DNA from 2 places in the Ruegeria marisflavi genome. Region 2 is predicted to be linked to the other one. Evidence: riboswitches for the same ligand, from Rfam matches in the RefSeq annotation. Region 2 holds a riboswitch; the other holds the start of a gene.
What was found. Region 2 has a riboswitch for cobalamin ahead of OEZ49_RS14795 (CbtB domain-containing protein). Riboswitches for the same ligand answer to the same signal wherever they lie in the genome.

Region 1 (15,231 bases), on a different contig from region 2:
CAAGACCGTCCCAATCGGGCAGCGTCAGGCGCGCATCGCCTTCGACAACCGTCAGGTGCAGGGTGCCAAGATCGCAAGCGCCACCTTTCCACGTCTCCAGAAACCGCGCCGCCCAGGGTGCAAGTTCGGGAAACACCGCCAGCGCCCGGGCCTGATCCGCGACCGCCATCGGAAAGGCCTCGAAACTGGTAAAGCGCAACGGGTCGCTTCGCCCCGCGCGCTCCCATTCCGACCAGACAGTCAGCATGTTGAGCCCGGTGCCGAACCCTAGCTCGGCAATGTGAAATCCGGGCGCGAAGCGTGCCGGCAGGTCATTGCCCGCCAAAAACACATGCCGCGTTTCCTCCAACCCGTTCTGAAGCGAGAAATAGGGGTCGTCGAACTGCTCCGACACCGGCACCCGGTCCTCGGTCCAGCTCAGTTTCGCTTGCTGGTCAACCATGCGAATATCCCCTACGAAATCGGCGCGACACTGGCGAAAGGGACAGGCGATGGCAATGGCCGATGTGACGATACGCGGGGCGGGGATATTCGGCCTCTCCATCGCATGGGCCTGCGTGTCGCGCGGGGCGCGGGTGCAGGTGGTCGATCCGTTCGGACCGGGGGCCGGGTCCTCGGGCGGCTTGGTTGGCGCGCTGGCCCCGCATGTGCCGGAAAACTGGAACGCCAAGAAGGCGTTCCAGTTCGACAGCCTGATCATGGCGGAAGGGTTCTGGACCGGGGTCGAGGCGGCAGGCGGCGTGTCCCCCGGCTATGGCCGCACCGGGCGCATCCAGCCGCTGGCCGATGACCGCGCCGTGGCTCTGGCGCATGAGCGGGCAGAGAAGGCCCGCAGCCTGTGGCAGGGGCGAGCCGAATGGCGGGTCTGTCCGGTTGGCGAGATGGGCGGCTGGTGCCCGCCCTCGCCCACCGGGCTGGTGGTGCATGATACGCTCAGCGCCCGGATGCACCCGCGCCGGGCCTGTGCCGCGCTGGTCGCGGCATTGGTGACGCGCGGGGTCGCGGTACAGGTCGAGGCACCTGACCGGGGGCAGGTGATCCACGCCACCGGCATCGCCGGGCTGGAAGAGCTGAACCGCGCGCACGGGCGCACCGTGGGCACCGGAGTCAAGGGCCAGGCCGCGCTCTTGCGGTTCGATGCCGGGCGACAGGCGGCGCAGCTCTTTGCCGATACGGTGCATATCGTGCCCCATGCGGATGGCACGCTAGCAATCGGCTCCACCTCTGAACGCGACTATGACGACCCGACCAGCACCGATGCGACGCTGGACGCGGTTCTGGACCGCGCGGTGCAGGCGGTGCCGCTGTTACACGGGGCCGAGGTGATCGAGCGGTGGGCTGGCGTGCGCCCGCGCTCGCGCTCGCGTGCGCCGATGCTGGGGGCGCATCCGCTTTTTCCCGGCCAGTTCATCGCCAATGGCGGCTTCAAGATCGGCTTTGGCATGGCGCCCAAGGTGGCCCAGGTGATGGCAGATCTGGTGCTGGAGGGGCGCGACAACATCCCTGACGATTTCCGCCCACAGGCCTCGCTGTGACCTTTGGCACACCCTATCAGATCGCCCCGGACAGCCCGCAGATCGGGGCGGTCCTGTCCCTGATCCGGGGTAGCTTCGCCTTCATGGACGGCCGGATCGACCCGCCCTCGTCAATGCACCGGCTCACCGAAAAGACGGTCGCGGATCATGCGGCACGGCACGAAATCTGGGCGCTGGGCACACCGCCGCTCGCGGTGGTTTTCCTGACGGCCAAACCGGGGCGGCTCTATCTCGGCAAGCTGGCGGTGGATGCGTCCATGCGCGGCCAGGGTCTGGCCCGCCGGCTGGTGACCCAGGCCGAGGTCCGCGCCCGCGCGCTGGGCCTGCCGGTTGTCGAGCTGGAGACACGGGTCGAACTGGTGGAAAACCATGCCGCCTTTGCCAGGCTGGGATTCGTAAAGACCGGAGAGTCCGCACATCCCGGTTACGACCGGCCCACCTCGATCACCATGCAAAAGGCAATCGCCTGAGGCGCGTCACCGGCGCTTAGCCGTCCTCGAACGGATCCCATTCATCCTCGACCTCGGGCAGCGCCTCGGTCACCACCTTGGCGGCACGCTGTTCCGGGGTCTCGATATGGGTGATCCGCGCCTTGGGAAACTGCGCCAGCACCGCCTGCACCAGCGGGTGTTCCCGCGCCTTTTCCTCCAGCGCGTATTTCTCGGCGTTGCGGACCTCGTCAATGGTCTTGCCACCACCCTGCGCCACCACGCTCACCGCCCAACGATTGCCGGTCCAGCGTTGCAGCGCACTGCCCAACCGCTGCGCCAGATCGGCGGGCGCGCGCTCGGTCGGCTCGAACTCGATCCGACCGGGCTGATAGCTGACCAGCCGCAGATCCATCTCGATATCCGCCAACAGCTTGCCGTCGCGATTGGCCCGGATCAGCTCGACCACATGCTCGAATGTGGGAAACCGCGCCAGCGCGGTTTGCGCATCCTGTGCCAGCGCCGCAACCGGCCCACCGCCACCGCCGCGCGGTGCCGGCGCATAGCTGGCGCTCCCCCCGTTGGAGATCGGGGCGGCCTGACCGCCGCGCACCCCGCCACCGGGGTTCGGCGGCGGCGGCGCGTCCTGCAACCGCTTGATCAGTTCCTCGGGGCTGGGCAGGTCGGCCACATGGGTTAGCCGGATCACCGCCATTTCCGCGGCCATCATCGCGTTGGGGGCGGCGGCCACCTCTTCCAGTGCCTTCAGCAACATCTGCCACATCCGGGTCAGCACCCGCATCGGCAGCGCATCCGCCATCTGCTGACCGCGCGCGCGCTCGTCGGGCGATACGGTCGGGTCTTCGGCGGCATCCGGAGTAATCTTGACCACCGAGACCCAATGCGTGATCTCGGCCAGGTCCCGCAAAACCGCCATCGGGTCGGCACCTTCGGCATATTGCGCGCCAAGCTCGGTCAGGGCCGCGCCCGCATCGCCGCGCAGGATCATGTCCATCAGGTCCAGCACCCGGCCACGGTCGGCCAGCCCCAGCATCGCGCGCACCTGTTCGGCGCTGGTCTCGCCCGCGCCATGGCTGATCGCCTGATCAAGGAGAGAGGTCGCATCCCGCGCCGACCCTTCCGCCGCGCGCACGATCAGCGCCAGCGCATCCTCGGCAATCTGCGCGCCTTCGGCATCTGCGATCCGGCGCATCAGCGCGATCATGTCCTCGGGTTCGATCCGGCGCAGGTCAAACCGCTGACAACGACTCAGCACCGTCACCGGCACCTTGCGGATCTCGGTGGTGGCAAAGATGAACTTCACATGCGCCGGCGGTTCCTCCAGCGTCTTCAAGAGCGCGTTGAACGCGCTCGTCGACAGCATGTGAACCTCGTCGATGATATAGATCTTGTAGCGCGCGCTGGCGGCGCGATAGCGGACACTGTCGATGATCTCGCGAATGTCGTTCACGCCGGTGCGGCTGGCGGCGTCCATCTCCATCACGTCGACATGGCGGCCTTCCATGATGGCGACGCAATGCTCACATTTGCCGCAAGGCTCGGTGGTGGGGCCGCCATTCCCATCCGGGCCGATACAGTTCATTCCCTTGGCGATGATCCGCGCGGTGGTCGTCTTGCCGGTGCCCCGGATGCCGGTCATGATAAAGGCCTGCGCGATCCGGTCGGCGGCAAAGGCGTTTTTCAGCGTCCGCACCATCGCGTCCTGCCCCACCAGATCGGCAAAGGTCTCGGGCCGGTACTTGCGGGCCAGCACCTGATAGGGGGTCGGAGACGCGTCGGACATTGGCAGCTTTCATCGGGACTGGATTCTATGTGCGCAGACGGTACCGGGCGGCGCGGCGAAGGTCCACCGCTTGCGTGATTGTTTCCCTTGCGTGCATTGATCGGACCCATCCGGGCATCAATGCCCCTCTTGTTCCCATTGACCGACTCTGTGGGCGGTTCTACGACTCGCGGTAACAGGGTTATCTTGTAGAGGTATCTGATTATGCTGGGAATCCTTGCGCTGGTTGGGCTCGGTGTCGGCCTGACCGCGCTGTTGCTGAACGATGGCGATGACGTTGATGCAGCCGTCGCCGCCGGTCCCCGCATCACCTCCGACGACGACAACCTGGTCTTTGACCAGGGTTTCCGCCCCGGCATCGCCGAGGGCCTCACCGATCTGGTAGCAGAAGGCGAGATAACCCAGGCCGAGGCCGAGGCGATCCTTGGAGATATCGACTTCGTCTCTGGCACCCAGAACCTGGACACCCGCGCGGGCGACGATGTGGTGGTGCTGCTTCAGGGCGACAACAGGATCGAGACCGGCGATGGCGACGACATGGTTCTGTCCGGGACCGGCGCGGATAACGTCAATCTGGGATCGGGCGACGATGTCTATGGTACCGACACGCGCGTGATCCACCGGGACGATGATGAACAGAGCTTTCCCGATCCCGAGGATGCCATTTCCGTCGGCAACGCGCCGGTGCGCGGCGACGATCTGGAACAGGGCAATGACACGATCGCGGGCGGCACGGGCGACGATGCGATTTCTGACAATTTTGGTCGCAACCTGATCAATGGCCAGCAGGGCGACGATTTCATCATTTCCGTGGATGATGCCAGCGATCAAGGCACGGCGGATACCGTCAGGGGCGGCGTTGGCCAGGACATTCTGGTGGTGGATCAGGGCGATCATGTCACCACTGGCGATGGCGCCGACCAAGTGGTGATCGAGACCTATAACGACGTTGTGGATGGCTATGATCTGATCACGATCACAGATTTCATCGCCGGACAGGATGCGCTGACTGTACAAGGTAACGTCGACCTGTTGCGCCCGGCGCCGGACGGGACCTCGCCGGTCAGCCTGCAAAAGCTTGAGGACGACGGTGGAACCCTTGTCCTGATCAACGGGATCCCGATCGCGCATCTGTTGGGCGTGCAGGGGATGAGCCCAGGTCAGATCGAGGTGCACATCGACAACCGGTGACACACCCTGCGGCTGTTTTCCCGCGCCAGGGTATCCGGGCTTGCGATGCGGCCATGTCCAAGGGCATTCTACCGCCGGGGCGCACTGGGCATGCCCCATGGCGCGGTATGTTCGGGAGGGAGGACCGCAGATGGCGCAGCTGGTGCTTTATGCGCTGCAAGTCGGCGGCGGCACGTTGGCGATCTGCCAGTTGCCCGGCCGGTCCGGCGATTATGCGGGCGATCTGGATCTGATCGCATCCTGGGCACCGGGGCTGGTCATCTCGATGACCACCGAGATCGAGATGATGCAACACGGCGCGCACAACTTCGGCGCCGATATCCAGAGCCGCGCCAGCCGATGGGTTCACTTGCCGGTCCAAGATTTTGGAACCCCCAGCCGCGAGATCGAGGCGAAATGGGCCACGGCCAGCGCCTCGGCCCGCCACGCGCTGCGCGGCGGCGGGCGTGTCATGATCCATTGCATGGGCGGTTGCGGGCGCTCGGGCATGGCTGCCTTGCGGCTGATGATCGAGACCGGAGAAAACCCGGACGCCGCGCTGAAACACCTGCGCGCCGTCCGTGCCTGCGCTGTCGAAACCGACGAACAGATGGCCTGGGCCAAAGCCGGTCGCACTGTCAGCTAAAGACGCGGCGCTCCGCTTCTGTGGCAGCGCCGGTTCTGGCCTGGGATGGCGCGATCCGCCGGGCCTCTGCCATGGCACAGGGAAGCGGCCTGTTGTCCTTGACGATGATCTGCCCGCCCGGCGCCATCAGCGCATCTGCCAGCCGGTCGAACCAGCCGAAATCAGCCATCTCACCGGTGCCGCAAAAGATGCGGATACGGCTGTGCGAGGCGGAATAGAGCGCCTGACACCCGTCGCCACAGGCGGCCAGCGCGCATTCGCCTTCGATCTCGAAATCCTGCCCGGTGACGGGTTCCGCCTTTTGCATGGCCCGGGCCAAGTTCAAAACCAGCGCCGACAAGGCCGGACACGGCTTGCCCGTGCGTCGGCACAGGGTAACAGAAAATTGGTGGGTCTCGGTCGTCCAGATCATCAGCGCCCTCCGCGCAAGGGGGAGGGGTGATGGAGAGACGGCCGACAAAGGCGCTTCTGTCCCTCCCGGACACCCCGCCCGGGTTCGAGTAACAATGCTGATGGCAGGTCTCCTGACTCGCGGGTCGCAGCTTTGCCGACCTTCCCGGCCTTGCGGCCAGTGGCATTTCGGCTTCGCTCTCCGCCTACAGTTGCGGGGGCAGTCCCGGTATTGGCCCTCTGTTGCCAGATGACCGCACCGTGTTCCCTTTTCATCCCGAGTCGATTACGGCCCGGGAACCATCACGCCAGCGGTAGCGTTTGTACGGTGCAGGTGTCAAGCTACGGTATCCGGTCCAGGATTTTTCCCCCTGCGACCGGTTGCGGATACCCGTATCGGATAGTCAGGCTTCAAGGGGTGATCGTCATGCGGCTAAGAGGCGTGCGCGGCAGCAGGAATGTCGAGGATCGCCGCGCGCAGCGCGGCCGCGGCGGCATGGCCATCGGCGGGCGCGGGCTGGGTATCGGCGGGGTCCTGCTGCTTTTGGTGATCGGCGCCTTTACCGGCATCGACGTCACCCCGTTTCTCACCGAACAGCCGGGCCCGAGCCAGAGCGCACCCAAGGAACTGACCGCCGAAGAGCGGCAGGCGGGCGAATTCGTCTCGCGCGTATTGGCCACGACCGAGGATGTCTGGGGCACCGTGTTCCGCGATCAGTTGGGCCGCGACTACATCCCGCCGACGCTGGTGCTGTTCTCCCAAGTGACGTCCAGCCCCTGTGGCGGCGCCTCGGGCGCGACCGGGCCATTCTACTGCCCCGCCGACCAAAAGGCTTATCTCGACACCGATTTCTTTACCACCCTGGCCCGGCGTCTCCAGGCGGGCGGCGATTTTGCCGCCGCCTATGTGATCGCCCACGAAGTGGCCCATCACGTGCAGAACCAGCTGGGTATTCTGGGCCAGGTGGATCAGGCCCGGCGGCAATCCTCGCAGGTCGAGGCCAACGCACTGACCGTGCGGCTGGAATTGCAGGCCGATTGCCTGTCGGGGGTCTGGGCGCGCTCGGTTCAGGGTCTGATGGAACGTGGCGATCTGGAGGAAGCGCTGAACGCTGCCCGGATGATCGGCGACGACCGGCTGCAACGGCAGGCGGGCCGGGTCCCGCAACCGCATACATTCACCCACGGCACCTCGGCACAGCGGGCATCCTGGTTCGAACGCGGCTTTGATAGTGGCCGGGTCGCCAGCTGCGACACGTTCAGCACCAACCGTCTCTAATCCGCGCGCGGCAGCATCTCGGGCAAACGGCGCAGCACGTCCGAGGATTGCCGGGCGCGGGCCAGCATCCAGCCACCTTGCAGCAGGATGAACATGGTCTCGGCGGTCTTTTGCGGATCACCCAGACCAAAGCGTCTGGCGTGATGCGCGCCCTCGGTAATCCAGCCTTCGAACAGGTGGCGGGCATGGGCGCGAAACGCGGCATTATCCGGGCCTTCGAACAGGGTCGACGAGATCGGGCAGCCATCCCACTGACCCGATTTGTCGAACAGTTTTGCAACCTTGCCACACAACACCTGCATCCCGGCATGAAAGCTCTCGGCCGGTTCGAACGAGGCCGCGATCAGCCGCAGCATTTGATCCGAGGCCCAGGTCGCCGACGCCAGCGCCAGGTCGGACTTGCCGTTCGGAAAGTGGTGATAGAGCGAGCCCTTGGGCGCCTCGGCCTCGGTCAGCAGCTCGGACAATCCAACACCGTGATACCCCCGGCGCTGGAACAGCTGGGCGGCGGTGCGGATCAGGCGATCTTTGGTCGGAAGCGGACGTTGGGTCATTTGACGGGGATATTGACAGCTCTAGACCGATTGGTCCAGACATGGGAAATAGACCAATCGGTCTAGGAAATCTGGAGGTCTAAATGCTGGATATGCAGACATCTGTCGGGGTCGAAGATTTTCATTTTCCATCCGGATCGGCGCAGCTTTCGGCGCGGCTCTATCTCCCGGCGGGTACGCCCCGGGTTGCAGTTGTGATCAACAGCGCCACCGGGGTGCCGCGCGAGTATTACCAGCATTTCGCCACCTGGCTGGCGACCGAACGGGGTATGGCCTGCCTGACCTATGATTATCGCGATTTCGGCCATTCGCTGACCGGGCCGCTTGCGGCCTCGACTGCCACCATGTCCGACTGGGCACTCATTGACATGCCCGCCGCCTATGCCGAGATGCAACGCCGGTTTCCCGATCTGCCGCTCTGGGTGATCGGCCATTCTGTCGGCGCCATGCTGGGGCCGCTGCAACCGGGGATTGAGCCCATCGCGCGCATGATCTGCGTCTGTTCCGGGCTGGTGCATCATTCGGATCACCCCTGGCCCTATCAGGCGCTGGCGCGGCTGTTCTGGTTCGGCCACGCACCGCTGCTGGTCAAGACATTGGGCTATCTGCCGGGCCGCGCGATCGGTTTTGGGACTGACCTGCCGCCCGGCGTCTATTGGGAATGGCGGCGCTGGTGCACCACGCCCGGCGCCTATCTGCCTGAAACCGGCCACCGCCTGCCAAAACCCGATTGGGGCCGCGCGGGCGCGCGGGTCGATCTTTTTGCCTGCGCGGATGACGATACGATCCCGCCTGCCTGTGTCTGGCGTCTGGCTGACCTTTATGGCGACACCGCGCGGCGGCACCTGTTGCGGCCAAAGGAACACGGGCTGCGCGACATCGGCCATCTGGGTGCCTTTACCCGCCGCAATGCCGCGCTCTGGCCCCGGCTGATCGCCCAGTAACCTAGTGTGCCAGCAGTACCGCCTCGACCCGGCGGTTGGCGTCGCGACCCTCAGCGGTAAGGTTGCTTGCAATCGGCGCGAGATACCCCGCCCCCTGCGCCAGAAGCCGGTCTGCCGCGATGCCATATTGCTCGATCATGCGGTCACGCACCGCCTCGGCCCGACGGCGGCTGAGGTCGATGTTGGAATCGAGGCTACCTACATTATCCGTGTGCCCCACCAGCGCCAGATGCAGGGCCGGATCAGCCGCAAGTATCTGCGCCAGCTCGCCCAGCACGTCAAACGGACCTTCGCCCAATGCACCGGCCCCGGTGCCGAAATCGAGACCCGACAGGATGACCCGGCCACGGGACTGGAGCCGCCCCAGCATGTCTATCGGCGCCGGACCTTGTGCCTGTGCCGGCGCGACGATGGTTTCATCCTCGGCCTCCGGCGCGGCGGTCGGGAACACCCGGATCAGCTGCACATAGGCATCGGGCGGATTGCGGCTGACCAGCAGGCTCAGCGCCTCGTCCCCCCGCATGGCCGAAAGAAACCGGAAATCGCGCACGGCCACATACATGTCGGGGCTTGGGATCACCTCGGTTGCAAAGCGGAAGTCGAACCCGCCGCAGGTCTGCGCGGCACAGTCGAGCAGCACGTCAAAACCCGCCTCCAGGATCTGGTCGCGCAGCGGCGCCAGAATCTGGAGCGTGGTCTTCGACCCGACGCTGATCCGCCAGCTTCGTTTCTCGACCCGGCCCTCCAGGGCCTGAACCGGCAGAACACCGTTCGCCCAGACACCCGTCGGCAGGTCATAGCTGTCGAGCACGCGAATGCGCTCGGTCAACTGACGGCTGCCCTGCGGCAGGCTCAGGTCAAACTCCTGCGCCAATGCCGGAGACGCGGCAAGCGCCGCGCAGAGGGCGAGCCAGCGGATCATCGGAATTGCGAATGATACTCGTCGTTGGGCACCATGGCCGTGGCGCTGGCCACCCGGTTCGACATATTGAAGAACCCGGCCACATTGGCGATGTCCCAGATGTCGCGGTCGCTGAAACCCACATCGCGCAGGGCCTGACGATGCTCTTCCTCGATTTCCGCGCTGGCGGTGGTCATCTTGGCGGCGAAATCCAGCATCGCCCGCTGACGCGCATCCAGCGGCGCCACGCGATAGTTCATCACCAGCATCTCACCCAGTTTCGGATCGCCCGACAACTGCCGCACGGCAGCGCCATGCGCGACCAGGCAGTAGAAACACTTGTTGATCGACGAAACCACAACCGCGATCATCTCGCGCTCCAGCTTGCTCAGACCGCTGGGTGCCAGCATCAGATCGTTATACATCACGGTAAAGGCATTGAGCTTGGCAATGTCGAACGCGTTGGCCCTCAGCACATTGGGCACCATGCCCAGCTTCTCGACGCAGATGTCGAAATACTTCTGCGTCTCGGGTGGCAGCGGGTCCACCATCGGCAGGTCCAGCGCGGTGGGTCGGGTCTGGTCGGTCATGCGGTCTCTTTCTCCTCCAAAAGGCGATAGTGATACTCTCCGACAATCTCCATGCCCAGAGAGCGATAGAGCGCGTTGGCGCCCTCGTTCGCCTTGGTGCAGACCACGCTAAGCGTGTGCGCGCCGTTGTCCATCGCCCAAAAGGCCGCGCCGCGCATCGCCCATCGGCCCAACCCCTGCCGACGCTGGTGCGGCGGGATCTCCAGCGCATGCAGCATGGCGACACCGTCATGGATGGCGACAAAGGCCACCCCGCCCGGCTTGTCCCGATGCCGCATCAGCAGGCCGGTCCTGGGCCCGGTGACCCGGTCCATCACCGCCAGCCGTCCGGGGCCGATGCCGCCCTCGGCCCACAGCTCTCGCATGATGGCCAGCGGCTCCCACAGGGCAAAGACGGTCACGCGCGGGATCGGGATATCGGTCAGCCGCTCGGTGGCGATGGCATAGATATTGACCGGGTCGATGACGTCATAGCCCCGGCGCGCCAGCTCCGCATCCAGCGCCTCGTCCCCGGGCCGCAACTGGAACAGCGGCTGCTGGCCCATGGCGCGCATCGCGTCCTCGGCCGCGTCGATCTCGCCTGCGCTGACCGGACCCAGCGCCGAGGCGGCCGAGACCCGCTTGCCCCCACCGCGCCCCTCGCGCAGCAACAGGTTCCCGCGCGTCTCGCGACCCGCAGCGGGCCAGGTGGCATCCACCACCGCGAACCAGTCAGGCGTCATTGCGCGCTCTCCCGCGCCAGCCGGGTCACCGCGGCATCGACCCGGGCGCCATCGGTGCCGCGCACCACCACGTTGGCGCCAAACGCCCCGTTGATCTGGAACGGATAGCACCCGATGGACAGGTCCGGAAAATCCGCCGCCAATTGGCTCAGCGTCTCGGCGATGTCGCCTTCGCCCCGGTCGATGCGCAGGGTCTGCGACAACAGCGGCTGACCTCCGGTCAGTGTCGGCAGGACGCTCGCCACCATCGCCTGGAACACGCTGGGCACACCCGCCATCACATGCACGTTGCGGATGGTGAACCCAGGCGCGGTGCTGACCGGGTTGTCGATCAGCGTGGCGCTGTCCGGGATACGCGCCATGCGCAGGCGCGCAGCGTTCAACTCCAGCCCGGTGCGCTGGTAATGCGCTTCAAGCAAGGCGCGCGCATCGTCCCGGATGTCGATATGGTCACCAAAAGCACGGGCGATGCAGTCGGCGGTGATGTCGTCATGGGTGGGTCCGATACCTCCGCTGGTAAACACGTGATCGAACCGGTCGGATAGGGCCTTGACCGCCGCCTCGATAGCAGCGGAGTCGTCGCTGACGACGCGCACCTCTTTCAGGTCGATCCCGTGCTTGGTCAGTTCCCCGGCCAGATGGTACATGTTGGCATCACGGGTGCGGCCCGACAGGATCTCGTCCCCGATGACCAGCATGGCGGCAGTTGGGTTTGGCATGATGGGCCCTTTCCCTGAATTGTGAACCGAAAATATCGGTCCTGTGCCCGCCTGCAAGAGAGCAGCGTCACTCCACCTGCATTTCCGCGCTCAGCGCGCGGACACTTTTGTCAAACAGCGCCATGTCTCCCATGGCGCGTGCCAGGATCATCCCACCTTCGAGCGTGGCGATGGTGCGAGCGGCGGAACTGTCCGGCGCAGCCCTGTTCGCGCGGGCAAAAACGTGTTCCAGCCATGCCAGATTGCGCTCAAAGAACCCGCGCGTCTGCCGCGCCACGGGGTCCGGCAGCGAGCCGATCTCGGCCCCGAACATGCCGCACAGGCACATCAGTTGATCCGTGACCAGCGCCGCGCGATAGGCGTCGATATAGCGCAGCAGCAATTGCGGCGGGTCTCCTTCCTCGGGGTCGCCCAGCGCCTTGAGGAACCTGTCGGCATAGCGTTCCGCCAGGGCGGCCCCCAGATCCTCCTTGGTGGCAAAGTGATAGTGGATGCTGGCCGGTTTCACGCCGATTTCGGCGGCGATCTGGCGAAAGCTGAAGGCGTTATAGCCGCCCTGCCGCGCCAGTCGCTCTGCACTGTCCAGAATGCGGGTCACCGTGTCGGGTTGGCTCATCTGCTCGCGCTTTCGTGATCGGAATATTTCTACCTACCTATAGATAGGGGTTGCAATTGCCCGTGCCAATGTCAATTTACCTACCTATCAGTAGATAGGGAATCATCTCATGAACGATAAAACCACCCTGATCATCGGCGGCACCAGCGGCATGGGCCTTGAAACCGCCCGGCGCATCGTGGCCGCGGGCGGCCATGTCACGCTGGTCGGATCGTCTGCGGCCAAGCTCGCGGCGGCCAAGGCCGAGCTTGGCGCGGCGGCAGACATCATCCGCACCGACCTGAACGATACCGCCGCTGTCGAGGCATTGATCACCCGCATCGGTGCAGAACCCCGCCATATCCACGGTCTGGTCAACGCCGCCGGTATCTTTGCGCCGAAACCGTTTCTGGAGCATGAGGCCGCCGACTATGACCGCTACATGAACCTGAACCGGGCCACCTTTCTGCTGACCCAGGCGGTGGCGCGCAACATGGTGGCCAATGGCGGCGGCGCGATCGTGAATATCGGCTCTATGTGGGCCAAACAGGCCGTGCGCACCACGCCGTCCTCGGCCTATTCCATGGCCAAGGCCGGTCTGCACGCGCTGACCCAGCATCTGGCGATGGAACTGGCGCCGCATGGCATCCGGGCAAACGCGGTCTCTCCGGCGGTGGTGGTCACGCCGATCTATGGCGCCTTCATTGAGCCGGAACAGATCGAGGCAACGCTGACCGGTGGCTTTGACAGCTTTCACCCGATCGGGCGTGTCGGCCGACCGGCAGATGTGGCAGCCACCATTCAGCATCTGCTGTCGGACAATACCGCCTGGGTCACCGGCGCGATCTGGGATGTCGATGGCGGGGTAATGGCGGGCGTGGCCTGACCCTTTGCAACCGGGCGGGGCTGCGATATGCGAAGGGTCATGCAGTTTGCCACCCCGCTTGTCCCCGCCCGCCTGATCCGCCGCTACAAACGCTTTCTCGCCGATTGCCGGCTGGAGGACGGCCGCGAGGTGACCGCCCATTGCGCCAATCCAGGGTCCATGATGGGGCTGGCCGAACCGGGAATGAAGATCTGGCTGGAGCCGAATGACGACCCGAAGAAAAAGCTGAAATTCGGCTGGCGGCTGGTCGATCACGAGGACGGGAATTTTACCGGTGTCGACACTTCGGTGCCCAATCGCGCCCTGCGCGAGGTGTTACAAAACGGAACATTGCCCGCTCTGGCCATGTACAAAACGGTCAATTCCGAGGTCAAATACGGTACAAACAGCCGCATCGACTTTCTCTTGTCCGGCCCCGACCTGCCCGATGCCTATGTCGAGGTCAAAAGCGTAACCCTCTCCCGCCAACCTGGTCTGGCCGAATTTCCCGACAGCGTCACGGCGAGAGGATCCAAGCACTTGGAAGAATTGGCAAAAATGGCGCGAAAAGGGCACCGGGCAATCATGCTCTATCTTGTGCAGCGCACCGATTGCCACCGCTTCGCCCTGGCCGTCGATATCGACCCGACCTACGCACGTGCCTTTGAAATGGCCCAAGCGCAAGGAGTGGAAAAGCTGATAATAACCACCCATATCTCTCCTGAAAGGATCGAAATTGCGGATATGCTCTGAACATATTGCGACGCTGCGGCCACTGGCACTTTCTGCACAAGCAGCGTAAACAGGGCACCGCGCGCAACAGATGGAGCCTCGCACCGATGAAAGAGCATCGTGGCCGCCTGACAAGGGATGGCATCCGCATTTATGAAACCGCAGACTTTGCTGGCATGCACGCGGCCGGGGCGGTTGCGGCGCGTGTTCTGGACGACATAGCCGCGCATGTGTTTCCGGGCCAGACCACGGGCGAGATCGATCGCATCATCACCGAAATGGTCGAAGCGGCCGGTGCAAAATCTGCAACCATCGGCTACAAGGGCTATCAGCACGCCAGCTGCATCTCGGTCAACCATGTGGTTTGCCACGGAATTCCCGGCGACAAGCGGCTGAACGATGGCGACATACTGAACATCGACGTGACCGTGATCGTCGATGGTTGGTTCGGCGACACCAGTCGGATGTACGTGGCGGGCAAACTGCCGCGCAAGGCCGAACGGCTGATCCAGGTCACCCATGACGCCCTGTTCAAGGGAATCGAGATGGTCAAGCCCGGCAACACCTTTGGCGATATCGGCCATGCGATTCAGGCCTATGTCGAGGCGCACCGCATGTCCGTGGTGCGCGATTTCTGCGGGCATGGCCTGGGACAGGTGTTCCACGCACCGCCCAACGTGCTGCACTATGGCCGCCCCGGAACGGGTCCGGTGCTGGAAGAAGGTATGTTCTTTACCATCGAACCGATGGTGAACCTCGGCCGCCCCGAAACCAAGACGCTGGCCGATGACTGGACAGCCGTCACCCGGGACAAGTCGCTGTCGGCCCAGTTCGAACATTCGGTCGGGGTCACAGCGGATGGGGTCGACATCTTTACCCTGTCGCCTGGCGGCAAGTTTCACCCAACCTACGGCAGTTGAGCATCATTCGCTGACCTTTCCCCTGACAGGGCCGGGAAGGGGCCGAACCCGACATTATTGGTCGGTTCCGGCGCTGTTGCTGCGCCTTTGTCCGGTTAGACAGATCCAAGAAGGGTCTGAAACCAACCGGAGGAGGGACGGTCGGGATGTTGGACGAGGCAAGGCTCAGGACCGCACGCCTACAAGACCGCATACGCGAGCTGGGGATCTCGCATGCGGTCTTCACCGAGGAAAGTTCGATCGCCTATCTGGCAGGGTTCTGGGGCTATCTTGGCATCGAGTTCGGGCGGCCCACCATGCTGGTGGTGGCGGCAGAGAGTGACCCGGTTATCATCACCCCGCTGATGGAAAGCGAGATGGTGAGCGAGATGACATGGGTCGCGGATGTCCGGACCTGGGAAGACGCTGGCCAAAGAACCTGGGCGCGCGCCTTGTCA
Region 2 (15,231 bases):
CCAATGTTGCATGGCCAGCAGTTCGGGTGGCGGGGCGGGGGTCTCGTCGATCTCGGCCCAAATCTGTTCGACGGCATCCAACGCCTGGACCGGCGTCTCGGCCGATACCGCCGCAATGGGCTGGCCCACCGCCGAGACCGTGGCGTCTGCCAGGATCGGATAGGGTGTGGTCGAGCGGTAGCACCGGGTTGACCTCGAGCTTGCCCAGCCCCCCAAGATCGGCGGCGGTCAATACTGTCGCGACTCCTGGCATGTTCTGCGTGGCGGAGATTTCGCAGCCAACGATCTGCCCGCAGGCAAAAGGACTGCGCAGAAACGCCAGATGCAGTGCGCCGGGCAGGTCGATATCGCCGGCATACTGGCCTTCGCCCTGTAGCAATCGCGGGTCTTCGCGCCGGGGCATGTGGCGTACGATGTATGGCGGTTTCTCGGTCAATGTGGGTCCGGCGAAAGTTTGGTGTTCTGCCAACCCTGAACGCCCTTTTCACCGCAGGGCAAATCGAGAAAATGCATCCGGGTATCTGCAAACAGGATATCAAATAGCGTCGGGTATGTGAAATATCACCGCCAACGAGCCAGAAGGACAGGACATGAAGATTGCATTGATCGGCCATGGCGCCATTGCGGGATATGTGGCGGCAAATCTGCCGGCCAACTCACGCCTGGTCGGCGCAATATGCAGACCCGGTCGCGAAGCGGCGGCGCGTTCGGCGCTTTCGGCTGTTCCGGCTCTTTCGGTCGCGGACCTGCCCGAGCGCCCCGATCTTCTGGTCGATTGCGCCGGTCACGCGGGGCTTCGTGCGCATGGCCCTTCGGCGCTCACTGCCGGGATCGAGGTTCTGTCCGTTTCGGTCGGCGCTCTGGCCGATACCGGGTTCTGTGCCGAGCTGGAGGCCGCTGCGCGGGCGGGCGGTACCCGGCTCTGTCTTGCATCGGGCGCCTTTGGCGCGCTCGATGCGCTGTCGGCGGCGGCAATGGGCCAAGGGCTGGCGGTCACCTATACCGGGCGCAAACCGCCGCAGGGCTGGCGCGGCAGCCGCGCCGAAGAGGTGCTGGATCTGGAGGCGCTCGCCGGGCCTGTTACCCATTTCAGCGGTACCGCGCGCGAAGCGGCGCAAGCCTACCCCAAGAACGCCAATGTGGCCGCCGCCGTGGCGCTGGCCGGAGCCGGGCTCGACGCCACGCGGGCTGAACTGATCGCCGATCCGGGCGTCACCGCCAATATCCACGAGATCGCGGCCGAAGGCTCATTCGGTCGTTTTCGGTTCCAGATCGAAGGCCTGCCGCTGCCCGGCAACCCCAGATCCTCGGCCCTGACCGCCCTTAGCCTGCTGGCGGCCCTGCGGCAGCGGCACGCTGCCATCCGGATATAGCTTTGACGGATACAAACCAGCCGTGATATCGCGAAAATCATGAGCCGCACCCAGATACGCATCGTCGAGCGCGTGTTGACGCGTCTGAAACTCAAACAGCTCCGGTTGTTGGTGGCGGTGGGCGACAGCATTCCATCCTGCACGCGGCGCAGGCGTTGAACATGTCGCAGCCCGCGGCGACAAAGCTGATCAAGGATCTCGAGCTTGATTTCGACGTGTAGCTCTTTGATCGCACCAACCGTGGCATGGTGCCCACTGTCTTCGGACAGGCGCTGATCCGCCACGGCAAGCTGAACCTGGCGCAGATTTCCCATGCCGCCCAGGAGCTGGACGACCTGAAGGAAGGCAATGGCGGACGCGTCGTCGTGGGCACCCTGCTGGCGGCCTCGGCCGATTTCCTTCCGCGTGTCCTGCACCGGCTGGTTGTCGAAAAACCCAGCTTGGTCGTGAAACTGGTTGAGGGCACCAACGAAGTGCTGATGCCCGCGCTACGCTCTGGCGATGTGGATCTGGTGGTGGGGCGGTTGCCGATGCATCGGCACCGCGCCGAGATCGAACAGGAACGGCTGTTTGACGAAAAGGTGATCTGCGTTTCCCGCGCCGGTCATCCCCTGACCGGCATCGAGGCTCCGGACCTGACGGTTCTTATGCGTTTCTCCTGGATCCTGCCACCGGCGGAAACGACCCTCAGACGGCAGCTCGATCAGGTTTTTGTCGATCTCGGCGGCGGCGCGCCAGCCTATACGGTGGAATCGGTCTCGTATCTGGCCAACCGGGGTCTTCTGGTCGGCTCCGACATGCTGGCGGTCATGCCCGCCCATGTGCCGCGCCACGATATAGGTACTGGCGCGCTGGCGCGCGTGAACTGGCAGGTGTCGATCCCGATCGGCCCTGTGGGCGTGTCGATGCGGCGCTCAGCCAGCCTGTCGCCCTCGGTCGCCGGGTTTCTGGCGGCGCTGCGCCGGGAGGCGGCGGAAATCTCCACCAGAGACTTGCCAGCGCCGGGGGGATCGGTCACACCTGCGCCGATGACCCAGAGCATGCCATGACCGACATCCTGCTTTCCCTTTGTTCCAGCTGCGCAGGCGAACGTGACATCGAGGCCGAGCGTGCCTCGCTGCGCGCGGCGTTGGCCAGGGCCGGACTGTCGTCTAATGTGGCGCTGGTCGAACACCCGTGTTTCGGGGCCTGCGAGGCGCCGGTAGCCATCGCATTGCAGGGGCAGGGCCGGGCGAGTTACGTCTTCTCGGATCTCGATCCGGTGGCGGATGCCGCAGATATCGCCGAAACCTGCCGCCTGTATCTCGACAGCCCGGCGGGCTGGATCGAAGACGCCCGCGACTGCGGGCGGCTTCGGCTATGCCTGCGCGCGCGGATTCCCGCCCTGTCCTCCTGAAAGAACGGGCAAGGCATCACAGCCTATTCGACCTCGACGATCACGCTCGCCTCGACCGGTGTGCCGTCGACCGTCAGTGTGCCATGGCTGTTGGCGTTCAGCGACACTTTCACCTCGACCTGTCCTTTGGGCAATTCGGGAATATGCATCCATTCGCCATAAAGCCGGGCCAGTTTCACGCCATTGGCATAGACATGGGCATGACCCTCACCGGGCTGATCCGTAGCCGAGGCGTTTTCCGGGGCAAAGCGAAAGTTGGTCGGCGTCACATGCAGGTTCCACCCGGCCATCGGATCCTTGAACACCTCGACCGCCAGACCGGGCGCATCGGCGCCCGCGGGCAGGTTTACCGCGTTGCCGTGTGAATGCGCGGCAGCCTCGGAATGGCTCGCGCCATGCTGGGCCGGGTCGGCATGGTCATGACCGTCAAAACTGATGCCATAGGCGCCCGCCGTGACGAAACCGGCACCGCCGCCAAACACCAGCCCGATGGCGAACAGGGCAAGAGATCGGGACATTTCTGTCTCCTCGTGAGAAATGGAAAACCCCGCCAGCCATGCCAGCGGGGTGAAAGGGCCGTCACACCGCTCAGGCGTGCGCGTCGGCGCGCTTGCTCTCGGTCTGCCAGAAGTATCCGGCGAAACCGCCGAGCAGCACCCAGGCCGCCATGCCAACGCCAAAGGCGCGAGCGGCGAACAACGCACCCAGCTCAGTCGGCACCGGGCCGCTGAAGCTTTCGGGCTCGGGCGCACCGATCAGATGTGGCGCCAGCAGCAGCAGCGCGGCGGCGCCATAGGCCATCGCGTTGCCGCCAAAGGCGATCAGCCACATGGCTACACCCGTGGCGGCCACCGTTGCGGTCCACCAGATCTGGCGAACCTCGACATCGGCGGCTGCCACGCCGGGAACCTCGGGCGCCAGCGACAGGCCGGGGGCGAAGTGAAAGGTGATGAACCCCGCCAATCCCCAGAGCAGGCCGGCGCGCGTGGTCACAGCGTGCCCCATCTTTTCAGCCATCGACATCAACGCCACCATGACCAGCGCATAGCCGGTATAGGTGAACATGGTGAACACGACGCTCAAACCATCCCGCATCGGGTCTGCGAAGAGACCGGGTAGTTCGGGACGGGCGCTCACCGCCTCGGCGCCGAAATGCACCAACTCGCCGGATTCATACAGTTCGGCATGCAGCAACACGGGCTGCACGAACACAAACTGCAGCAGGGCGGCAATCAGCCCTGCTGCAGCGCCAGCGAACAACGCGCTGGTCAGAATGCGACTGAACATGGTTCAGTGGCAGGGAAAGCCGGTTGCGTGGCGCACGTCGTGGGCGGCGTCATGCAGTGCGGATGCCTGCACATGGCCAGCCAGAGTGACGATGCCCAGGCCCAGGATCACGGCGAACAGGGCCGGAAGGATCGCGGAACCGGTGGCCGATGCCTTGAGAGTTTTGGTCGTCATGTCTATTCCTCCTTGCCGCCGCACCCGACGGCCGGTGTTTCATTGCCTGTCTGGCAGGTCTCCTGGCTTGCGGGTCAGTGCCTCTGTTCGCCTTCCCCCCGAGGCGAACCCGGGAGTGGCTGGTTGAACAGAGGCTCACCGCTTACAGTCGCGGGGGCGGCTTTGGCCTGAACCGACGGGCGGTTGCACCAAATTCCCTCTTAGCATCCGGATTGCTCCGGCAGGACCAGACCCCTCCATTTAGCCGCGAACGCGCGTCCGGCGCAATCGTCATTTGCGACCTTTCGGGTCATTTTCCGCGCTTTTTCAAAAGATAGATATCCATGATCCAGCCATGATCGGTCCGCGCGCGGGCGCGGGTTTCGACGATCTGGTCTGCCACCTCGGCCAGCGGTCCGGCCACCAGAATCTGTTCCTCCATGCCCACATAGGCGCCCCACCAGATGTGATAATCGGGCATAACCAGCGCCTGGAACGAACATTCCCCGTCCAGCATCACGGCAGCGGTATCCACGGCGGGCGGCCAGCCTTCGTCCCGAAGGCGCCGCCCGGTGGTGACAAGAAACGGCGCGCCCAACTCGTTGACCGGAATGCCATGCGCCGCTGTCAGCGCCTGAAGCGCGGTGATGCCGGGAATCACCCGCACCTTGGGTTGCGGATCGAGCCGCGCCGCGATTCGCAGGGAGCTGTCATAAAGCGACGGGTCGCCCCAGATCAGCAGCGCCACCCGCGCCGCGTCGGGGTGGTCCTGCATCGCCACCTGCCAGCAGAGCGCAATGGCATCGTGCCAGTCGTCGACACCCTTGAGATACCCATCCTCGGCCCGGCGAGCAGGGATGTCGAAATAGGCGATCTGCGGCGGCGTGTCGGTCGCCTCGGCGATGATACGCTCACGCAGCCCCGCCAGATCGGATTTGCCTGCCCCCTTGCGCGGGATCAGGATCAGATCGGCGGCGCGAATGGCGGCGATGCCTTCGCGCGTGATATGGTCAAGATTGCCGGTGCCGATCCCGATCAGGAGCAATTCAGTCATCGCCGAACTCCGCCAGCGGACCATAAAGGATCAGGGCGGGTGCGCTGCCCACCTCCTTCGCCAGCTGTTCGGACAGTTCACCCATGGTGGCGCGGGTCAGGCTTTGCTCAGGCGTCGAGACGCTTTCGGCCATCAGCGCCGGTGTCGACCGCGGCAGCCCATGCGCCTCAAGCGCCTCCAGCAGCAGCGGAAAGGTGCGCTTGCCCATGAACACTACCGTGGTGGCCTGCGGATCCGCCAGCGCGGGCAGGTTCAGGTCGGGGGGTAATTGGCCGCTGACGTCATGGCCGGTGACGAATTGCACCCGCCGCGCGGTGAGCCGCCGGGTCAGCGGGATACCTGCCGCCGCCGCTGCCGCCACCGCCGAAGGGATGCCGGGGATGATCTCGTAGCCGATCCCGGCGGCACGCAGGGCGACCAGCTCCTCCTCCAGCCGGCCAAAAAGCCCGCCATCGCCGGATTTCAACCGAACCACCCGGGCGCCCGATTGTGCGTAGTCCACCAGCAGGCGGCTCACATGGTCCTGCTTGGGCGAGGGGCGGCCCGCCCGTTTGCCGACGCCGACCAGATCGGCATCGGGGCGCACATGGGCCAGGATCGGACCGCTCGACAGATCGTCGAACAGCACCGCGTCTGCCTTGACCAGCCGGTCCACGGCCTTGAGTGTCAACAGTTCCGGGTCGCCCGGCCCCGAGCCGACGAAGGAGACAAAGCCGCTCATGATCCCGCCTCCGCGATCAGGTGAAAGAAGGTGCCGGTGACATTCCCGCGCACGGACCCGGTTTGCGGCCCCTCGACGCCTTCGGCATCGAAAACGCGGGCCAGCGGCGCGTCGGGCTGTTCCAGGATCGAGGAATAGTGGAACTCATGCCCGCGCAGGGTGGCGCCGGTGCCGTAACCGGGTAGGGGCGCCAGCAGTTCGGCCCGGCGATAGCCCAGGTTGAACTTGCGCTTTTCATACGAGGTGACCAGCCCCAATAGACCCGCCATCCGATGGCGGTTGCCGTCCTTGTCGACTAACGCCTCCCCCAACGCCATGTAGCCGCCGCATTCGCCATGCACCGGCCGGGTCTGCGCATGTTTGCGCAACCCGCTCAGAAAGGTCTCTGCCGCCGCAAGGCGCCCGGCATGCAGTTCCGGATAGCCGCCGGGCAGCCAGACCAGATCGGCATCGGGCGCGGGCGCCTCGTCGGCCAGCGGCGAAAACGGCAGGATCTCGGCCCCGCCCGCGCGCCAGCCTTCCAAGAGATGCGGATAGGTAAAGGAAAATGCCGCATCCCGCGCCAGCGCGATACGCTGCGCCGGGGGAGGCGGCAGCGCGGCCGACGATGGCCCATTGGGGCCTGAGGAGGCCGCCGCCCCCTTGATTGCCTCCAGGTTGACATGTTCACGCAGGAACGCGGCATAGCCCGCGATGGCTGCCTCCAGATCGGGGTGTTCGACCGCCTGAATGAGGCCCAGATGCCTCTCGGGCAGGGCCAGGTCGCCGCGCCGGGGCAGCACGCCCAGCACCGGCAGGCCAGCGCGCTCCATTCCCAGCCGGATCAGCCGCTCGTGGCGGGGGCTGGCGCAGCGGTTCAGGATCACCCCGGCAAAGGGCAGGTCGGGATTGTACATCCGGAATCCCAGCGCCGTGGCCGCCGCCGATTGCGCCTGCCCGCCCACATCGAGGACCAGCACCACCGGCCAACCGATACGCAGCGCGGTCTCGGCGCTCGACCCGTGACCGGTCTCGCCAGGTTTGGCGACGCCGTCAAACAGGCCCATCGACCCTTCGGCCACCACGATATCGGCGCCCGAGGCTTGCGCGGACACAGCACTGAGCAGCCGCTCGCCCATGGCCCAAGTGTCGAGGTTGAACGAGGCTCGCCCCGCCGCCGCCAGATGAAAGGCCGGGTCGATATAATCGGGCCCGCTCTTGAAGGGCTGCACGGTCAGCCCGTCTTCGGCCAGCGCGCGCAACAACCCGAGCATGACCGTGGTCTTGCCGGTGCCAGAGGCCGGGGCCGAGATCATCAGGCCGGGAGGGTTAGTCATCGCCATGGCTCCAGCTCGACCACGGGCTGTCGGCGCTTTGCGGCCGGTAACGGCGGTCGTATTCGCGGGAATAGAGGCAGCTTTCATCGAACCCTTCGCCGCGCAGAACCGGCCCGACCAGGATCAGCGCGGTGCGTGAGATGCTTTCGTCCAGCGCCTCTTTCAGAGTTTCCAGCGTGGCGCGGATGATCCGCTCGTCCGGCCAGCTGGCGCGATAGACCACGGCCACGGGGCAATCGGCGCCGTAATGCGGGGTCAGATCGGCGATCACCTTGTCCAGATTACCGATCGACAGGTGGATGGCCAGCGTGGCGCCGGTGCGGGCGAAGTTTTCCAGGCTCTCACCCTCGGGCATGGATGAGGCGCGCCCGGGCGTGCGGGTCAGCACCACCGACTGTCCCAGCCCGGGCAGGGTCAGCTCGGTCCCCAGCGCGGCGGCGGCGGCGGCAAACGAGGGCACGCCGGGTGTCACGCTGACCGGGATGCCCATCTGTTTCAGCCGCCGGATCTGCTCGCCCATCGCCGACCAGACCGACAGGTCGCCCGAATGCAGCCGCGCCACATCATGGCCCGCCTTATGTGCGGCCTCGATCTCGGCCATGATCTGATCCAGATCCATCGGCGCGGTGTTGACGATCCTTGCCCCCTCGGGGCAATGGCTCAGGATCTCCTCGGGCACCAGCGACCCGGCATAAAGGCAGACCGGGCATGAGGCGATGATATCGCGCCCGCGCAGGGTGAGCAGGTCGGCGGCACCCGGTCCGGCGCCGATGAAATGTACGGTCATGTCTTGTCTCCGATGGCGAGGGCGCAGGTGGCGCGCCGGTCGTCCGATATCTGTCTGGGGGTGATCAGCCGCGCGCCCGGCCCGGCGGCGATCAGCGCCGCGGCCTCGGCCACGCTGCCGGTGCCATAGCTGGCGCGGCTTTGCGGCGAGCAGGTGAGGGTGCGCTGCCCGGCAAGTTCAGCCGCCGGGATCAGGTGTAACGGCAGCGCCAGATCGGCGGCCAGCGCCTCCAGCGCCGGGTGCCCGGCTTTGTCGGCAACGGTGGCGAGCGCGGCCACCACCTGTCCGGCGGCGGCCTTGTCATAGGCCGCGCGCAGGCTGGTCGTCTCTGCCGTGGTGGTAAAGCCCAGTCCCGCGACGATCATAGCGTCACGCTCCACTGCACAACAGGATAGGCCGATTTCCAGCCCCGGCGCGGCCCCAGCGGGGCGGCTTGCGCCAGTTCGATCCGCAGCAGATCGCCGCCCTTGTCGGCCTGCCATTGCGCCAGCAAAGCTTCGCTTTCCAGCGTCACCGCATTGGCGACAAGGCGGGTGCCGGGGGGCAGTTGTGCAAACAGCCATTCCAGCAGTGCCACGCTGAGACCGCCGCCGATGAACACGGCATCGGGCCGTGCAAGACTGCCCAGAACCTCGGGCGCGCTGCCCTCGACCACGCGCAGGTGGTCCTGCCCCAGGGCGTCGGCATTGGCGCGGATGCGCGCGGCGCGGTCGGCGCGAGGCTCGACGGTGGTGGCGCTCAGAGTCGGATCGCTCATCAGCCATTCGATCCCGATCGAGCCGCTGCCGCCGCCGATATCCCACAGGTGCTCGCCCCGTTGCGGCGCCAGCACCGAAAGCGTCAGCGCCCGCACCGGGCGCTTGGTGATCTGCCCGTCGGTCTCGAAGATCGCATCGGGCCTGCCGCTTGCCTTGGGGATCGCCCGACCTTGGCCCGCCACTTCGACCCCGACACAGACGGGGTGGGTGAAATCGCCCGCTTGCGCCTCGGCCAGCGACAGGGTTTGCAGGCGCTCGCGCGGCCCCCCCAGCGCCTCCATCACGTGCAGGCGGCTGGCGGCAAAGCCGGTCTGATCCAGATAGCAAGCCAGCTCGGCCACCGCCGCACCGTCGCGCAGCAGGATCAGCGCGCGCAGGCCGGATGCGAGACAGGGCCGCAGCCGGGTCAGCGGCGCGGCATGCAGGCCAAGTGTCAGGGTCTTGTCCAGCGGCCAGCCCAGCCGCGCCGCTGCCAGCGAAAAGGTCGAAGCTCCCGGCAGTGCGCGCCACTCGCCCGGATCGAAATACCGGGCGATGACGGCGCCCGCGCCGAACCAGAACGGATCGCCCGAGGCCAGCACCGCGACGCGGCGCCCGCGCAGCCCGGCCAGAATCTCCAACCCGTCGGCATAGGGGACAGGCCAAGCGATGCGCTCTTGCGGTCCCTCGGGCAGCAGCGACAGGTGCCGGGGTGGCGCCATGATCACATCGGCCGCGGCCAGGGCTTGACGGCTTGCGGGCGGCAGGCCATCCAGTCCATCTTCGCCCATGCCGATCACGCTTAGCCACGGAGCATCAGACATGTCGCACCTCCTGATCCTGGGCGGTACCACCGAGGCCAACGCATTGGCGCGCGCCGTAGCCGAAACTGGCCTGCGCGCGACCTATTCCTATGCGGGCCGGGTCGAGGCGCCGCGCGACCAGCCGATCCCGATGCGGGTCGGCGGCTTTGGTGGCGTGGCCGGTTTGGTGGATTTCATCCACAGCAACAATGTCACGCATCTTGTTGACGCAACACATCCTTTTGCTGCGAAAATGAGTGCCAATGCCTGCGCTGCCTGCGCCCAAACGGGTGTGCCGCTGGCCGCGCTGACGCGGCCCGCCTGGCAGCCCGCCGATGGCGACAACTGGCGCCACGTTCCGGATATCGCCGCCGCTGTGGCCGCGCTGGAAGGCTGGTCGCAACGTATCTTCCTTGCGGTGGGCCGGTTGCATCTGGACGACTTTGCGGCCCAGCCGCAGCATGACTATCTCCTGCGCCTTGTCGATGCGCCTACCAGCCCGCTGCCCTTGCCAAAGGCGCAGGTTGTGGTGTCGCGGGGACCCTTCACAAAAGAGAGGGACAAGGCCCTGATGGAACAGCATAAAACGCAGCTTGTGGTCAGCAAGAACGCCGGCGGTACCGGGGCGCGGGCCAAGCTGGACGCGGCACACGACCTGGGTCTGCCGGTGCTGATGATCGACCGCCCCGTTCTGCCGCCCCGAGCCGAGCTTGCCACCCCCATCGATGTGCTGCGCTGGTTGCGTCATTCCGGCGTGAACCTCGGCGTGTAAACGAATGGTGAGCTATTTCTTTCGATGACGCGCGTGCGGGACGAGCCAACCAGAACCACGGTCTGCATATCGGCCATATCGGGTGTCGCGTCGGCCAGTTGCGCTATGCGCAGTGCCTCGTCCGGGCGGGATACTGCACGAGCGAACAGGATCAACCGCGCAGGCTCGCATTCCTCACGCAGGATTTGCAACGTCTTTTCAAATCCTTCTGGCCGTGACTTCGAGCGCGGATTGTAGAACGCCATGGCGAAATCTGCCTGTGCCGCCAGCCGCAACCGCCGTTCGATCAACCGCCAGGGTTTCAGGTTGTCACTGAGATTGATGCAACAGAAGTCATGGCCCAGCGGCGCGCCCGCCCGTGCGGCGGCGGCCAGCATGGCAGTGATCCCCGGCAGTACCTGAATGTCCAGATCGCGCCATGCGCGCGGCCCAGATTCCACCGCCTCAAACACTGCCGAGGCCATGGCGAACACGCCGGGATCGCCCGACGAGACCACCACCACCCGGCGCCCCTCGGCGGCCATTTCCAACGCGTGGCGCGACCGGTCGATCTCGACCCGGTTGTCGCTGGCATGCAGCGTCAGGCCAGGCCGCTCGGCCACCCGCGCGACGTAAGGGATGTATCCTACCACATCTGTCGCCTCGGCCAGCACCGCCGTCACTTCGGGCGTGACCAGCGCCTCCGAACCCGGGCCAAGGCCTGCGATCCGCAGCCAGCCGCTCATGGCCGCCGCCCCTGTCCATGCACCAGAATGATCGAGAAATAAGGCGTCACATCGGAATGGTTCTCGCTCAGCTTCGACACCCGCTGGTTGGCCATCTGAGCATATTCGACGATCCAGGCCCGCTCATACAGGCCCGCAGTCTTCAGCGCCCGTACCACCTTGTCGAAATTGCGTCCCAGCTTCATCACCACCAGAGCGTCGGTATCGGCCATGCGGCGGGCCAGCACATCCTCGGGCAGGGTACCGGTCAGTACCGTCAGGATGTCGTCGCCCCAGGTGATCGGATCGCCGGTGGCCGACCAGGCCCCCGACATGCCGGTGATTGCGGGCACCACCTCGACCGGGGCCAGACCGCGCAGGCGGGTATAGAGATGCATGAACGAGCCGTAAAAGAACGGATCGCCCTCGCACAGCACCACCACATCCTCTCCCGCCTGAGACAGCGCGTGCAGATGCGCGGCGGCGGCTTCATAGAATTCGGCCAGCAGGGCGTTGTATTGCGGATCGGTCACCGGGATCTCGGTCGTGACCGGGTATTCCATCGGAAACTCGACTGCGCCCTCGGGGATCATCCCGTTGACGATCTTGCGCGCCTGACCGCTGCGGCCGGGCTTGCGGAAATAGGCCACATGGCGGGCGCCGCGCAGCAGGCGGTCGGCCTTGACGCTCATCAGGTCAGGATCGCCGGGGCCAAGGCCCAGACCGTATATGGTGCCCATGCTCATTCCGCCCGGCTCGCGATGGCGTTGATCGCCGCGACGGTGATGGCACTGCCGCCCAGGCGGCCCTTGACGATGCAGCAGGGCACCGGCTGTGCCTCCCACAGGGCGTCTTTCGACTCGACCGCGCCGACAAAGCCCACCGGGCAGCCGATGATCGCGGCTGGGCGGGGGCAGTCGGGGTCCTCGAGCATGTTCAACAGGTGGAACAGGGCGGTGGGCGCATTGCCGATGGCGACCACGGCGCCCGCCAGATGCGGCCGCCACAGCTCCAGCGCGGCGGCCGAGCGGGTATTGCCCATATCGGCGGCCAGCGGGCGCACGCGCTCGTCATGCAGGGTACAGATCACCTGATTGTCGGCGGGCAGGCGGAACCGGGTCACGCCCTCGCTGACCATGCGCGCATCGCACAGGATCGGTGCGCCCGCCTCAAGCGCGGCGCGCGCAACGGTGACGAAGCCGGGCGAGAAATGAACGAATTCCTCCAGCCCCACCATGCCGGCGGCGTGGATCATCCGCACCGCGACCTGCTCCTCGTCCAAGTCAAAGCGGGCCAAATCGGCCTCGGCCCGGATGGTGGCAAAGGACTGTTTGTAGATCGCCGCGCCATCGGTCTCGTATTCATAGGGCATCAGGTAAGGTCCATCGTCTTCAGTGTTTCGGGTGTCAGGCCGCGCTGGCAGGGCTCATCCCCCGCGCGGCCCTGTTTTACAAGGTCAAAACGCCCGCCATTCCCGACCAGCGTGATATCGGCGGCTCCCATCCGGGCGCAGCCCTTGGCGCAGCCCGAGACATGCAGGCTGCCGCTCACGCGCCCGGCCAGAACGCGCGCCAGATCGCGTGTTTCGGCCTGGGCCTGCGGGCAATAGGGCGCACCGGGGCAGGCATCGGTGGTCAACAGCGGATCGCCTGCGCAGCTGACGAACTCGCGGGCGGGGATGGCCTGTGCGCCTTCCAGCAGGATCAGCCGCCAGGGGGTGACCCGCAAGCGCGTCGCGCCGCTGTCGCGCAGCAGGGAAGCAAGCGCCTGCGCGGGCAGTTGGCCAAAAGCCGCGCCATAGAGCGGGCCAAGCGCGGTGTCGCCGGGCACCAGCGGCGCACCAACTGGCCCCGGTTCCGTGCCCTGCCAGTTCGTGGGCAGGGGCACGGCCCGCACCAATCGCGCCATGCGGCGGGTGTCGGCGGTAAAACGGTCGGCAAACCAGCGCGCCAGTTCGATCAGGCGGTCGATCGCCTCGCCCTCGGTCACTTCGCGCCCCGTGGCCATGCCATCGGCGCGCAGGATCAGGCCGTCTGCGCTCCGTTCCAGCCGGATATCCGCCGAATCCCGGCTCAGCAGACGGCCCGCCCCGGTATCGATGGCAAAGCCGAATTTCGCCGGCAGCGCGGGCAGTTCGCCCAATCGCGCCGTCAACTCGCATCCCAGCCGGTCGGTCATGTCGCCTTCGCGGTAAAGCGGAGAGAACAGGATGTTGCGCCGCACCTCGATCCCCGGTTCAGAGTCCAACAGGTCGAGCGCGGCCAGTTCCGCCAACAGCGGCTGATGATCCGCCTCAGTCACCCCGCGCAGTTGCAGGTTGGCACGGTTGGTCAGGTCGATGGTGCCATTGCCGAACCGTTCGGCCAACGCGCAGAGACCCAGCGCCTGCGACACCCGCAGCCGGGCCAGACGCGGGCGCACCCGCACCACCAGCCCGTCACCCGACATCATCGGGCGATGCGCGCCGGGGCACCAGCCCTGAACAATGGGTGCCGTCATGACAGCCCCTCCAGATCGGCCCGGATCGAGTTGCGTCGGGTCTGCCACAGCCCCGCCTCGTAAAGCGCGCGGAACCGGTCCAACATGGCCTGATAGGCTTGCGGGTTGGCCTCTTGCAGAAAGGCCGCGACCTCTGCGTCTCCCAAAGTGGCATCATGGTAGAGGTCAAAGAGATGCGGCGCCACGCTGTCGGCCAGATGCGCGAACGAGGCCATGTGATCGAGCGTCGCCGCGATCTCGGCCGCGCCCCGGAACCCGTGCCGCATCATGCCCGCGATCCAGCCGGGATGGGCGGCGCGGGCGCGCACCACGCGGGCGATTTCCTCGGGCAGGGTCCGGGCGCGCGGGGTGTCGGGATTGGTGTTGTCCAGATGATAGAGTTGCGCGGTACCCCCGGTCACCCGTTTGGCGGCGGCAAAGCCTGCTTCATGCGTGGCATAATCGGCGGCCAGCAGCAGATCGGTCTCGGCCAGATCCTGCAAATGTACGAACCCGTCGGCCTTGGCGACGCGGTCCCGGATCCCCTCGGCGTCGCGGGCGATGTTCTCGCCCTCCAGCGCAAAGGAACTGGCCACCAGCCAGGCCTCTCCCGCACTCTGCCGGGCCTCGTCGGTATAGGTCTCGGGCAGGTGTCCCATGCCCAGCCCATAGCTGCCCGGCGCCGGGCCATAGACCCGCGCGGCGGGCGCGTGCCCGGCATAGGGGTTCCAGTCGGGCGCTTCGTCACGCGCGCAAAGCGCGCGCACCGCCTGACCGAAGAGCGCCGAAAGCGTCGGAAACACATCGCGGAACAGGCCCGAGACACGCAGCGTGACGTCCAGCCGGGGCCGGTCCAGATCGGTGATCGGCAGAACCTCGATGCCCGAAACCCGTTCCGAGCCCTTATCCCACACCGGTTTCACGCCCAGCAGATGCAGCGCCATGGCGAATTCCTCGCCCGCCGTGCGCATGGTGGCCGAGCCCCAGAGATCGACAATCAGCCCCCTGGGGTAATCGCCTTCTTCCTGCAAATGTCGGCGCACCAGCTCCTCGGCCAGTTTCACCCCCTGCGCATAGGCCGCGCGCGTCGGGACCGACCGGGGATCGGTGGTATAAAGGTTGCGCCCGGTGGGCAGCACATCGCTGCGCCCCCGATAGGGCGAGCCGGACGGCCCCGCCGCGATCCGTTTGCCCGCCAGCGCGTCGATCAGCGCGCGCGCCTCGCCCTGCGCCGATGGCGCGGCATCAAACGGGCCGGTGACCTCGGGTACACGCCCATAGACATGTAGCCCGTCACCATACTGGCTTTCCTTCACATCGCAGACAAAGCGGTCGATGCGGGTGATCGCCTCGGCGGTCGAGGTGGCGCGGTCCAGGCCCAGATCATCCTCCAGCCCCAGCGCCTGCGCCTCGGCCCGGATATCTCCCTGCAAGCGGTCACGGCGCTTGGGGTCCAGCCCGTCGGCATTGGAAAACTCATCAAGCAGCGCCTCGAGCTGCACCATCCGGTCCGGGGTGCCGCTGGTGCGCAGGGCAGGGGGGATATGGCCCAGCGTCACCGCGCCGATGCGGCGCTTGGCCTGCGCGGCCTCGCCCGGATCGTTGACGATAAAGGGATAGATCACCGGCAGATCGCCGATCAGAACCTCG

Region 1: another riboswitch for cobalamin. It lies ahead of OEZ49_RS06370 (hypothetical protein); the one in region 2 lies ahead of OEZ49_RS14795 (CbtB domain-containing protein).

Annotation. Positions count from the first base shown of each region.
Region 1 is NZ_JAOVQN010000004.1:199,605-214,835, reverse strand. It holds gene mnmD (tRNA (5-methylaminomethyl-2-thiouridine)(34)-methyltransferase MnmD) at 1-442, opposite strand, end outside; gene OEZ49_RS06395 (NAD(P)/FAD-dependent oxidoreductase) at 492-1,535, shown strand; gene OEZ49_RS06390 (GNAT family N-acetyltransferase) at 1,532-2,005, shown strand; gene OEZ49_RS06385 (DNA polymerase III subunit gamma/tau) at 2,022-3,767, opposite strand; gene OEZ49_RS06380 (calcium-binding protein) at 3,972-4,958, shown strand; gene OEZ49_RS06375 (protein-tyrosine phosphatase family protein) at 5,089-5,583, shown strand; gene OEZ49_RS06370 (hypothetical protein) at 5,576-5,995, opposite strand; cobalamin riboswitch at 6,081-6,293, opposite strand; gene ypfJ (KPN_02809 family neutral zinc metallopeptidase) at 6,401-7,252, shown strand; gene OEZ49_RS06360 (TetR/AcrR family transcriptional regulator) at 7,249-7,806, opposite strand; gene OEZ49_RS06355 (alpha/beta hydrolase family protein) at 7,890-8,750, shown strand; gene OEZ49_RS06350 (OmpA family protein) at 8,752-9,672, opposite strand; gene OEZ49_RS06345 (peroxidase-related enzyme) at 9,669-10,241, opposite strand; gene OEZ49_RS06340 (GNAT family N-acetyltransferase) at 10,238-10,963, opposite strand; gene OEZ49_RS06335 (competence/damage-inducible protein A) at 10,960-11,682, opposite strand; gene OEZ49_RS06330 (TetR/AcrR family transcriptional regulator) at 11,750-12,298, opposite strand; gene OEZ49_RS06325 (SDR family NAD(P)-dependent oxidoreductase) at 12,408-13,163, shown strand; gene sfsA (DNA/RNA nuclease SfsA) at 13,203-13,895, shown strand; gene map (type I methionyl aminopeptidase) at 13,982-14,794, shown strand; gene OEZ49_RS06310 (M24 family metallopeptidase) at 14,941-15,231, shown strand, end outside.
Region 2 is NZ_JAOVQN010000015.1:37,294-52,524, reverse strand. It holds gene OEZ49_RS14830 (xanthine dehydrogenase family protein molybdopterin-binding subunit) at 1-129, opposite strand, end outside; partial or broken gene OEZ49_RS14825 (hypothetical protein) at 260-403, opposite strand; gene OEZ49_RS14820 (aspartate dehydrogenase) at 591-1,373, shown strand; gene OEZ49_RS23055 (hypothetical protein) at 1,535-1,594, shown strand; gene OEZ49_RS14815 (LysR substrate-binding domain-containing protein) at 1,619-2,422, shown strand; gene OEZ49_RS14810 (DUF1636 domain-containing protein) at 2,419-2,769, shown strand; gene OEZ49_RS14805 (hypothetical protein) at 2,793-3,287, opposite strand; gene OEZ49_RS14800 (CbtA family protein) at 3,358-4,056, opposite strand; gene OEZ49_RS14795 (CbtB domain-containing protein) at 4,060-4,230, opposite strand; cobalamin riboswitch at 4,266-4,476, opposite strand; gene cobF (precorrin-6A synthase (deacetylating)) at 4,520-5,263, opposite strand; gene cobA (uroporphyrinogen-III C-methyltransferase) at 5,256-5,984, opposite strand; gene OEZ49_RS14780 (cobyrinate a,c-diamide synthase) at 5,981-7,306, opposite strand; gene cobM (precorrin-4 C(11)-methyltransferase) at 7,293-8,087, opposite strand; gene OEZ49_RS14770 (cobalamin biosynthesis protein) at 8,084-8,452, opposite strand; gene cbiE (precorrin-6y C5,15-methyltransferase (decarboxylating) subunit CbiE) at 8,449-9,648, opposite strand; gene OEZ49_RS14760 (cobalt-precorrin-6A reductase) at 9,647-10,399, shown strand; gene cobJ (precorrin-3B C(17)-methyltransferase) at 10,372-11,124, opposite strand; gene OEZ49_RS14750 (precorrin-2 C(20)-methyltransferase) at 11,121-11,849, opposite strand; gene OEZ49_RS14745 (precorrin-8X methylmutase) at 11,846-12,475, opposite strand; gene OEZ49_RS14740 (cobalamin biosynthesis protein CobG) at 12,475-13,602, opposite strand; gene cobN (cobaltochelatase subunit CobN) at 13,599-15,231, opposite strand, start outside.